DNA from 3 places in the Streptomyces sp. NPDC045968 genome. Region 1 is predicted to be linked to each of the others. Evidence: riboswitches for the same ligand, from Rfam matches in the RefSeq annotation. Region 1 holds a riboswitch; each other region holds the start of a gene.
The links. Region 1 has a riboswitch for cobalamin ahead of AC07FA_RS05455 (cobalamin biosynthesis protein). Riboswitches for the same ligand answer to the same signal wherever they lie in the genome.
Positions count from the first base shown of each region.

Region 2: another riboswitch for cobalamin. It lies ahead of cobN (cobaltochelatase subunit CobN); the one in region 1 lies ahead of AC07FA_RS05455 (cobalamin biosynthesis protein).
Region 3: another riboswitch for cobalamin. It lies ahead of AC07FA_RS00565 (ABC transporter substrate-binding protein); the one in region 1 lies ahead of AC07FA_RS05455 (cobalamin biosynthesis protein).

Region 1 covers NZ_JBWKLF010000001.1:1,247,818-1,251,014, reverse strand. Annotated here, with positions in the region: gene AC07FA_RS05465 (inorganic phosphate transporter) at 1-602, shown strand, start outside; gene AC07FA_RS05460 (hypothetical protein) at 622-852, shown strand; cobalamin riboswitch at 923-1,112, shown strand; gene AC07FA_RS05455 (cobalamin biosynthesis protein) at 1,217-2,161, shown strand; gene AC07FA_RS05450 (cobyric acid synthase) at 2,158-3,197, shown strand, end outside.
Region 2 covers NZ_JBWKLF010000003.1:633,022-636,218, reverse strand. Annotated here, with positions in the region: gene cobN (cobaltochelatase subunit CobN) at 1-1,358, opposite strand, end outside; cobalamin riboswitch at 1,426-1,574, opposite strand; gene cobG (precorrin-3B synthase) at 2,136-3,197, shown strand, end outside.
Region 3 covers NZ_JBWKLF010000001.1:137,682-140,878, reverse strand. Annotated here, with positions in the region: gene AC07FA_RS00570 (FecCD family ABC transporter permease) at 1-824, opposite strand, end outside; gene AC07FA_RS00565 (ABC transporter substrate-binding protein) at 821-1,813, opposite strand; cobalamin riboswitch at 1,851-2,006, opposite strand; gene AC07FA_RS00560 (M67 family metallopeptidase) at 2,020-2,442, opposite strand; gene AC07FA_RS00555 (amino acid permease) at 2,557-3,197, opposite strand, start outside.

The sequences.
Region 1 (3,197 bases):
ACCCGCCGGTCTGGGTCATCGTCTCCGCGGGTGTCGCGATCGCCATGGGGACCTACCTCGGCGGCTGGCGCATCATCCGCACCATGGGCAGCGGCCTCACCGAGCTCAAGCCGCCGCAGGGCTTCGCCGCCCAGACGAGTGCGGCCACGGTCATCCTGGCCTCCTCCCACCTCGGCTTCTCCCTCTCCACCACCCAGTCCTGCTCCGGCGCCGTCATGGGCGCGGGCCTCGGACGCAAGGGCGGCGTGGTCCGCTGGTCCACCGCGACCCGGATGTTCGTCGCCTGGGGCCTGACCCTGCCGGCCGCCGGCCTGGTGGGCGCGGGGGCCGAGTTCCTCACCAAGCAGGGCAGCTGGGGTGTCGCCGTCGTAGCGGTCCTGCTCGTCGCGGGTTCCGGCGCCATCTGGCTGCTGTCGCGCCGCAAGCCGGTCGACCACACCAACGTCACGGACAGCCAGCACGCCGAGCCCGCGGGTGTCGTCACGATGGCCATGGCGGCCGTCACGCCGCCGCCCACCGGCACCGTGGCCATGGAGATCAAGTCCACCATCCCGGCCCCGGCCGGTACCACCGCCGACCCGGCCCACCCGGCCACGGTCTGAAGGTCAGGGAACTGCCACCATGAAAATCGACTGGGCGGCTCTCGCCTCCGTCTTCGGCGTCAGCCTCGTGGTAACCGTGGCGCTCGTCGGCCTCTTCACCCTCGGCATCATCGGCCTGTCCAAGCAGGCGGCACCGGCCCCGGCCGGCGGCCCCGGTGGCTCTCCCGCACTGGCCCGCACCGGCGCCTACCTCTGCTTCGGGCTCTGCGCCGCGGCGGTCGCCTACGGGATCTATCTGATCGTCGCCTGACCCGTACCATCCCCTCGCCGTTGACCTCCGTGGAGTCCCGCAGGTCAACGGCGAGTTGACGGGCGTTCGCAGAGCGTGGTGGACTGCCCGTGCCGTTTACGGCGACAGAAGAGGAAGCCGGTGCGAATCCGGCGCGGTCCCGCCACTGTCACCGGGGAGCACTCCCCCACACCGGAAGTCACGGTCCGCACGCGGACTGGAAGACCGGGGGAAGTGCCGATCCGGAAGCCAGGAGACTCTCGTCGCCGGTCACGTCGAACCAGGGCGCGGACCCTGAGTGAGGACATACGCCATGCCTGGCCGTTGTGCGCCCGATCCTGTGTCACCTGTCGCCAGAACGTCCCGTGCATCGGCGGGCTGAGCCATGCGTGCCGACCGCATCTTCGCGTACGGCGCCGCAGCCGGTCTGATCGGCGATCTGGTCCTGGGTGATCCCCGCCGGGGCCACCCCGTCGCCGTCTTCGGGCTGGCCGCCGCGGAGGTCGAGAACCGACTGTGGCGCGACCACCGCGGGTGGGGCGCGCTCCACACGCTGATCTGTGCCGGAGGCGCCGCGGGCGCCGCCGCGCTCACCGCCCGTGCCGTCCGCGACCGGCCCGCCCTCGCCGTCGCACTGACCGCCGCCGCCACCTGGTCCGTCATCGGCGGCACCACGCTGGGCCGCGAGGCCCGCGCCATCGGCGGCGCCCTCGCCGCCGGGGACATCGACATCGCCCGCGAACGGCTGCCGCATCTGTGCGGCCGCGACCCGCACTCCCTGGACGGGCCGCAGATCGCCCGCGCGGTGGTCGAATCCGTCGCCGAGAACACCTCGGACGCCGTCGTCGGCGCCCTCGTCTGGGGAGCGCTCGGCGGAGTGCCGGGCCTCGTCGGCTTCCGGGCCGTCAACACCCTCGACGCCATGGTCGGGCACAAGTCGCCCCAGTACCGGCGGTACGGCTGGGCCTCGGCCCGTCTCGACGACCTCGCCGGCTGGCCCGGAGCCCGCCTCACCGCCGCGCTCGCCGTCGCCGCCGGAGGCCGTCCCCGGGAGGCGGTACGGGCCTGGCGTGCGGACGCGGGCAAGCACCCGAGCCCCAACGCGGGACCGGTCGAGGCCTCGTTCGCGGGCGCGCTCGGCGTACGGCTCGGCGGGACCCTCGCGTACGGCGGCCGGGTCGAACACCGGCCGGTACTCAACGGGGCGGCCGGCCGCGCGGTGGAGACCGCGGACATCGAACGTGCGGTGCGGCTGTCGCGCCGGGTGAGTGCGCTGGCCCTCGGCGTCTGTGTGGCCGGACGGCTGATCGCGGGACGGAGACGGATATGAGCGGCGGACTGCTGGTCGCCGGGACCACATCGGACGCGGGCAAGAGCGTCGTCACGGCGGGGATCTGCCGCTGGCTGGTACGGCAGGGGGTGAAGGTCGCGCCGTTCAAGGCGCAGAACATGTCGCTCAACTCGTTCGTCACCCGCGAGGGTGCGGAGATCGGGCGCGCCCAGGCCATGCAGGCCCAGGCCGCCCGGGTGGAGCCGACCGCGCTGATGAACCCGGTGCTGCTCAAGCCCGGCAGCGACCGCTCAAGCCAGGTCGTCCTGATGGGAAAGCCCGTCGGCGAGATGAGCGCACGCGGCTACCACGGGGGGCGGCAGGAGTCGTTGCTCGGGACCGTCGTGGACTGCCTGGAGCAGCTCCGGGGCACGTATGACGCCGTGATCTGCGAGGGGGCGGGCAGTCCGGCCGAGATCAATCTGCGGCGTACGGACATCGTGAACATGGGCATCGCACGGGCCGCGCGCTTCCCCGTGCTGGTGGTCGGGGACATCGACCGCGGGGGCGTCTTCGCCTCGTTCTTCGGTACGACGGCCCTGCTGAGCGCGGAGGACCAGGCGCTGGTCGCCGGCTATCTCGTGAACAAGTTCCGGGGCGATGTCTCGTTGCTGGAGCCGGGCCTCGACATGCTGTACGAGCTCACGGGGCGCCGGACGTACGGGGTGCTGCCGTTCGCCCACGGGCTCGGCATCGACGAGGAGGACGGGCTGCGGGTGTCGCTGCGCGGCGCCGTACGGGAGTCCGCCGTCACCGCGCCGCACGGCGAGGACGTCCTGCGGGTCGCGGTGTGCGCCGTACCGCTGATGTCGAACTTCACCGATGTGGACGCGCTCGCCGCCGAACCGGGCGTCGTGGTGCGCTTCGTGGACCGGGCCGAGGAGCTGGCCGACGCCGACCTGGTGATCGTGCCCGGTACGCGCGGCACGGTGAAGGCGCTGGCCTGGCTGCGCGAACGGGGCCTGGCGGACGCGCTGGTGCGGCGGGCCGCCGAGGGGCGCCCGGTGCTCGGGATCTGCGGTGGTTTCCAGGTCCT
Region 2 (3,197 bases), on a different contig from region 1:
GACCGGTCCACGAACATCTCGCCGGGTGCCGGGCCCCAGTGCCGCTCGACGGCCTCGCGCAGTTCGGCGGGGAGCGTGGCGAACCAGCGGCGGTAGTCGGCCGCCGGGATACGGACCGGGTTGCGGGCCAGCTGCTCCTCGGTGAGCCATTCCTGGTCGTGGCCGCCGGCCTCGATCAGGGCGTAGATCAGTTCGTCGCCGTCGCCGGAGACGAGGCCGGGGATCTCTTCCTCGGGGCCGAAGTCGTACCCCTCCGCCCGGAGCCTGCGCAGGAGTGCAACGGCGCTGGCGGGGGTGTCGAGGCCGACCGCGTTGCCGATACGGGAGTGCTTGGTCGGGTACGCGGAGAGGACCAGCGCGATCCGCTTCTCGGCGGCCGGGATGTGACGGAGGCGCGCGTGCCGTACGGCGATTCCGGCGACCCGTGCCGCGCGCTCGGCGTCCGCGACGTAGGCGGGCAGGCCGTCCTCGTCGATCTCCTTGAAGGAGAACGGCACGGTGATCAGTCGGCCGTCGAACTCGGGGACCGCGATCTGGCTGGCGGCGTCCAGCGGGGACACGCCCTCGTCGTTGTCCTCCCAGTCGCTGCGCGAACCGGTCAGGCAGAGCGCCTGGAGGATCGGTACGTCGAGTCCGGTCAGCGCGCCCGCGTCCCACGACTCGTCGTCCCCGCCCGCGGACGCCTCGGCGGGCCGGGTGCCGCCCGCCGCGAGGACCGTGGTCACGATGGCGTCCGCGGCGCGGAGTGCGTCGATGAGCTCGGGCTCGGGGGTACGGAGCGAGGCGACGTACAGCGGCAGGGGGCGGGCCCCCGCGTCCTCGACGGCCGAGCAGAGGTCGTCGATGAACGCGGTGTTCCCGCTCATGTGGTGGGCGCGGTAGTAGAGCACCGCGATGGTGGGCGCGCCCTCGGCGGGCCGGCGGGCGGTCCGCTCCAGCGGACCCCAGGCCGGGGCCGGGGCGGGCGGGTCGAAGCCGTGGCCGGTGAGCAGGACGGTGTCGGACAGGAACCGGCCCAGCTGCGCCAGGTTGGCGGGGCCGCCGTGCGCGAGGTAGGCGTGCGCCTCGGCGGCGATGCCGATGGGAACGGTGGAGGCGGCCATCAGCTGGGCGTCGGGCGCCTGTTCGCCGGTCAGTACGACGATGGGGCGGCCGGTGGCCAGCAGCTGGTCGAGGCCCTCCTGCCAGGCGCGTATGCCGCCGAGCAGACGGACGACGACGAGGTCCACGCCGTCGAGGAGCTCCGGGAGGGTGTCGAGCGTGAGCCGGGAAGGGTTGGCGTAGCGGTAGCTGACCGGGCCTTCCGATGCGCGGGCGCTCAGCAGGTCGGTGTCGGACGTCGACAGAAGCAGAATCATGCTGCGTCAGGCCTTCCTCGGGGTGTCCACGCCCCGGGCGGTGTCGGAATGGGGTTCCCCCCGCCCGGACGTGTCCGGGCATTCGGGAAAGGGAGTTCCTGACTCGCTCGGCCGGGTCTCGGCCGGGCTCACAGTGGCGGGACCGCGCCGGAATCTCACCGGGCTTCCTCCCCTGTCGCCGTCTGGCGATGGCGGTCCGAGTGACCGCCGTGTGCATCCTAAGCGGCGGGGGTGGGCGGATGGGGGGCGCCCGGGATCTTGTCCTCGGCGCCGGACGGGGCGCTGGTCGGCCGGGGCCGGGGCGGGGGTTCGCCCTCAAGCGCCGGACAGGCCGGGGGCGGTGGGCGGGCCGCCAGGCTTGGAGGCGTTGGCCGCCAAGCTCGGGTTGTCGTCATAGGTCGCGCGGTCTCAGCCCGTTCGGCGGTTGAGGCCGGTCTGTGGACTGAGCCGAGCCCCCTCCCGCCTGGCTGGAAAAATGGCCGGGTACGGACGCCCGGTACGGCCCCGGGGTCCGCGTCCTCAGGTGGCCGGAAAAATGGCTGGGGGCGGACCTCCTCGGCGAAGGGGGACGGCGGGCGTCGCCCGGACCGGCCGAGGGGGCGTGCGGGGCCCCGCACGGAGCCGGCGTACCTGCCGGTCTCGTCCGGCTTCCGGGTGCCGCGCCCGTTTCGGGCAGAGACCCCGGAGGGCCCCGCCCCGCCCACCGGACCTCGCGGACCGTTCGGCGTCCGGTCCGGCATCTCGCCGGGCCCCGCCGGCGCCGGTGTGATGGTCGGTATGCTCGCCGCCATGTCCGCATCCGCCCTTTCGCCCCGGTCCCAGGGCGCCGCCTGTGCCCGGAGCAGTGGTGATGCCTGCCCCGGCACCCTGCGGCTGCACCGCGCGGACGACGGCGCGCTCGCCCGGGTCCGGATACCCGGCGGGGTCCTGACCGTCATTCAGGCGGAGGCCCTGCACAAAGCGGCCCGGCGGCTCGGTGACGGCGACCTCCATCTCACGTCACGCGGCAACGCCCAGCTCCGCGGTCTCGCCCCTGACTGCGGCCCCGAACTGGCCCAGTTGCTCGGGACCGCCGGACTCCTGCCCTCCGAACGCCACGAACGCGTACGGAACATCGTCGCCTCCCCCCTCTCGGGCCTCGACGACCGCGGGCTGCCGGACATCCGCCCGTGGCTGACCGAGCTGGACCGGCTGCTGTGCCGGAGCGAGAGCGCGACCGCCCTCTCCGGCCGCTTCCTCTTCGCCCTCGACGACGGCCGCGGTGACGTGGACGCCCTCGGCGCCGATGTCACCCTGACCGCGGCCCCAGAGGACCCCGCGGGCCCCGCGGACCCCGAACGAACAGACCCCGCGGACCGCGGCACCGCCCTGCTGCGGATCGGCGCCGGCGACACCGTCCTGCGCCTGCCCGCCGCGGACGCCCCCCGCGCCGCCCTCCTCGCCGCGGAGACCTTCCTGGACGCCGCCCGGCCCTCCGGCGCCTGGCGCGTGAAGGACCTGCCCGACGACATCCGTACCGCACTGCCCGCCCGCATCGCACGGCAACTCGGCGGGATCACCACCGCAGAAGCCCCCCGCCCCGCGCGGGCGACCCCGCCGACCCCCGGCCCCGTCGGCCGGCACGGCACGGTCGCCCTCTCCACGGGCGTACCGCTCGGGCGTCTCGGCCCCGCCCAGTGGCAGTTGCTCATCGAAACCGCCCGCCGGTGCGCCGGCGAGCTCCGCCTCACCCCGTGGCGCGGCGTCATCGTGCCCGGCGCGCCCGCGGACCGGGCCACCGGACTGCTCGCCGAGCTCGACGCGGCCGGTCTGATCACCGGCCCCGCTTCCCCGTGGACC
Region 3 (3,197 bases), 1.1 Mb from region 1:
ATCAGGCCGACGAAACCGATCGCTCCGCTGTACGCGACGAGGGCGCCGGTGAGGAGGGATACGAGGACGAAGACGGCGGCCCGGAAGCGTGCGGTGTCGAGCCCGAGGACGGTGGCGCCCTCCTCGCCGACGAGCAGCAGGTCCAGGGGGCGGGCGATGGCGAGGAGCAGGGCCGTACCGGCGACGAGGACCGTCGCGGGGAGGGCGAGCATGTCCCAGCGGGCCGAGCCGAGGCCGCCGAGCGTCCAGTAGAGGACTTCCTGGAGGTGGTCGGCGCGGGCGGAGGTGACCAGGATCAGGCTGGTGAGCGCGGACAGGATGTAGGAGACGGCCACTCCGGCGAGGACGAGCCGGTTGGTGGTGAGGCCGGAGCCGCCGCGGGCCAGGGTGTAGACGAGCAGGAGTGAGCCGAGGGCGCCCGCGAAGGCGGCGGCGGGGAGGGTGACGGTGGTGGCGCGGCCCGCGCCGACACCGAGGACGATGACGAGGACGGCGCCGGTCGACGCGCCGGAGGAGACGCCGAGGAGGAAGGGGTCGGCGAGCGGGTTGCGGACCAGGGCCTGGAGGACGGTGCCGATGACGGCGAGTCCGGCGCCGACGACGATGCCGAGCAGGACGCGGGGCAGCCGTACGTCGAGGACGATGGTACGGAAGGGGCTCGGTCCGGCCCGCCCGGTGAGGATGTCGAGGACCTGGCCGGGCGGGATGCGGACGGAGCCGAGTGCGAGGGCGGCGACGACGGCCGCACCGAGGACGGCGGCGAGGACGCCGACGACCAGGGTGCGGCGCAGCCGCCGACGCGTGTCGGGGGTGCGGCAGCTCACTGTGCGGCGGCCGTCTCCGGGTGGAGCTGGGCGGCGAGGGCCGTCACGGCCGCGGGGGCGCGGACGCCGAGGACCGCGTCGGAGAGCGGCAGTACGGCGAAGCGCTTGTTCTTGATCGCGGGGACGTCCGCGAGTGCCGGGTCGTCCAGGAGGCGCTTCTTCTTCTGGGCGACTGTGGTGGCGCCGTAGTCGTAGATCAGGACGACGTCGGGTTCGCGGGCGACGACGTTCTCCCAGGAGGCGTCGCCGAAGGGCTTGTCGAGGTCGGCGAAGACGTTCCGGCCGCCGGCCCGGGTGATCATCTCGTTGCCGATGCCTTTGCCGCCCGCGGTGAAGGCGGTCTTGTCGCCGCTGTCGTAGACGAACACGGAGACGGGGTCGACGCCCTTGAGCTTCCCGGCCGCTGAGGCGTTGGCGGCCTTCGCGTCGCGGATCCAGCGTTCGGCGCGGTCGGTGACGCCGAAGGTGCGGCCGACCTCACGCACCTCCTCGTAGAGGGTGTCCATGGCGGTGTCGCTCGTACCGCAGTACTCGGTGTTGAGGCGGCTGTCGATGCCGGACTTCTTCAGGGCCTCGCGGCTGCGGCCGTCGCTCGCGGCGAACGCGGAGGCGTAGCCGCCGTAGACGAAGTCGGGTGCGGCGGCGAGGAGCTTCTCGTAGGAGGGGTACTCCTTGGCCAGGACCGGGGTGGCCGCGTACTCCTCCGCGTACTTCGGCAGGACCTCGTCGTCGAGGTAGGCGGTGCCGACGAGGGTGTCGGCCAGGCCGAGTTCCAGCATGACTTCGGTGACGTGCTGGTTCATGGTGACGACGCGCTTCGGGGGCGCCTCGTACGTGGTGGTGACACCGCAGTTGGTGACGGTGTACGGGAAGCCCGGCGCCGCTTTCGCGTCCATGGGGGTGTTCTTCGCGTCCGCGGTGGAGCAGGCGGTGAGGGCGAGCGGGAGCAGCAGCAGGGCGGCTATGAGCGCGGGGGTGCGCCTGGACATGGCGGGCCTCTCCGGGGGATTTCCGCGTCCCCTGGTCGATGCGAGAAGGCGGCAGGCCAGTTCCTGACTTCCGTTCCCCGTCCGGGAGACGACTCTCCCGGGGGTTCGGCCACAGTGGCGGGACCGTGCCGGATTCGCACCGGCTTCCTGGTTCCTGCCGCCTCGTTGGTCTGCGTGCAGTCTGTCAGACCGCGCTCACGGACGGGTCAGTACGCCTCGACGACCTTGACGTCTTCCTCCGTGATCTCGCCGTCCACGATGCGGTACGAGCGGAACTGGAAGGGGCCCGCGTCGTCGGTGTCCGCGGTGGAGACCAGGACGTAGTGGGCTTCGGGCTCGTTGGCGTACGTGAGGTCGGTGCGCGAGGGGTAGGCCTCGGTCGCCGTGTGCGAGTGGTAGATGATCACGGGCTCCTCGTCGCGGTCGTCCATCTCGCGGTAGAGCTTCAGCAGGTCGCCCGAGTCGAACTCGTAGAACGTGGGCGAGCGGGCGGCGTTGAGCATGGGGATGAAGCGTTCGGCGCGGCCCGTTCCGGCCGGGCCGGCGACCACGCCGCACGCCTCGTCGGGGTGGTCCGCTCGGGAGTGCGCGACGATCTGGTCGTACAGCGCCTGGGTAAGGGTCAGCATGGCGTTCAGGATATGCATGAGGGCCCGCGCGTACCGGGGAGTGGTACGGGCGGGCCCACATGGTGGACGGGGCCGTTGGGGCGGCCGGGCGTCCGGGGAGGCCTTCGGGCGGGGTCAGCGCTTGACGAAGGCGGTGTTCTCGGGGTTGCGGGCCTTGAGCACCAGGTAGGAGACACCGAGGATCAGGGCCCAGAGCGGGGCGCAGTACAGCGAGATCCTGGCGTCCTTGTCGACGGCCATCATGACGATGACGAGGCCGATGAAGGCGAGCGCGAACCAGCTGGTGAAGGGGGCGCCGGGGGCCCTGAAGGTGGACTGCGGCAGCTCACCGCGGTCGGCCTTGGCGCGGTAGCGGATCTGGCAGACCAGGATCATGATCCAGGCCCACATGCCGGAGATGGTCGCGAAGGAGACGACGTAGTTGAACGCGTCGCCCGGCCACTGGTAGTTGATCCAGACGCCGACGAGCATCAGCGCGGCGGAGAAGGTGGTGCCCACCAGCGGAAGGCCGTTCTTCGTCAGCTTGGTGAACGACTTGGGGCCCTGGCCGTTGAGTGCCAGGTCGCGGAGCATGCGGCCGGTGGAGTACATGCCGGAGTTGCAGGAGGAGAGCGCCGCGGTGAGGACGACGAAGTTGACGATGGCGGCGCCGACGCCGAGACCCATCTGCTCGAAGGCTTCGACGAACGGCGAGACGCCCGGCTTGAACGTGCTCCACGGCACCACGGAGAGGATCATGATCAGCGCGCCGACGT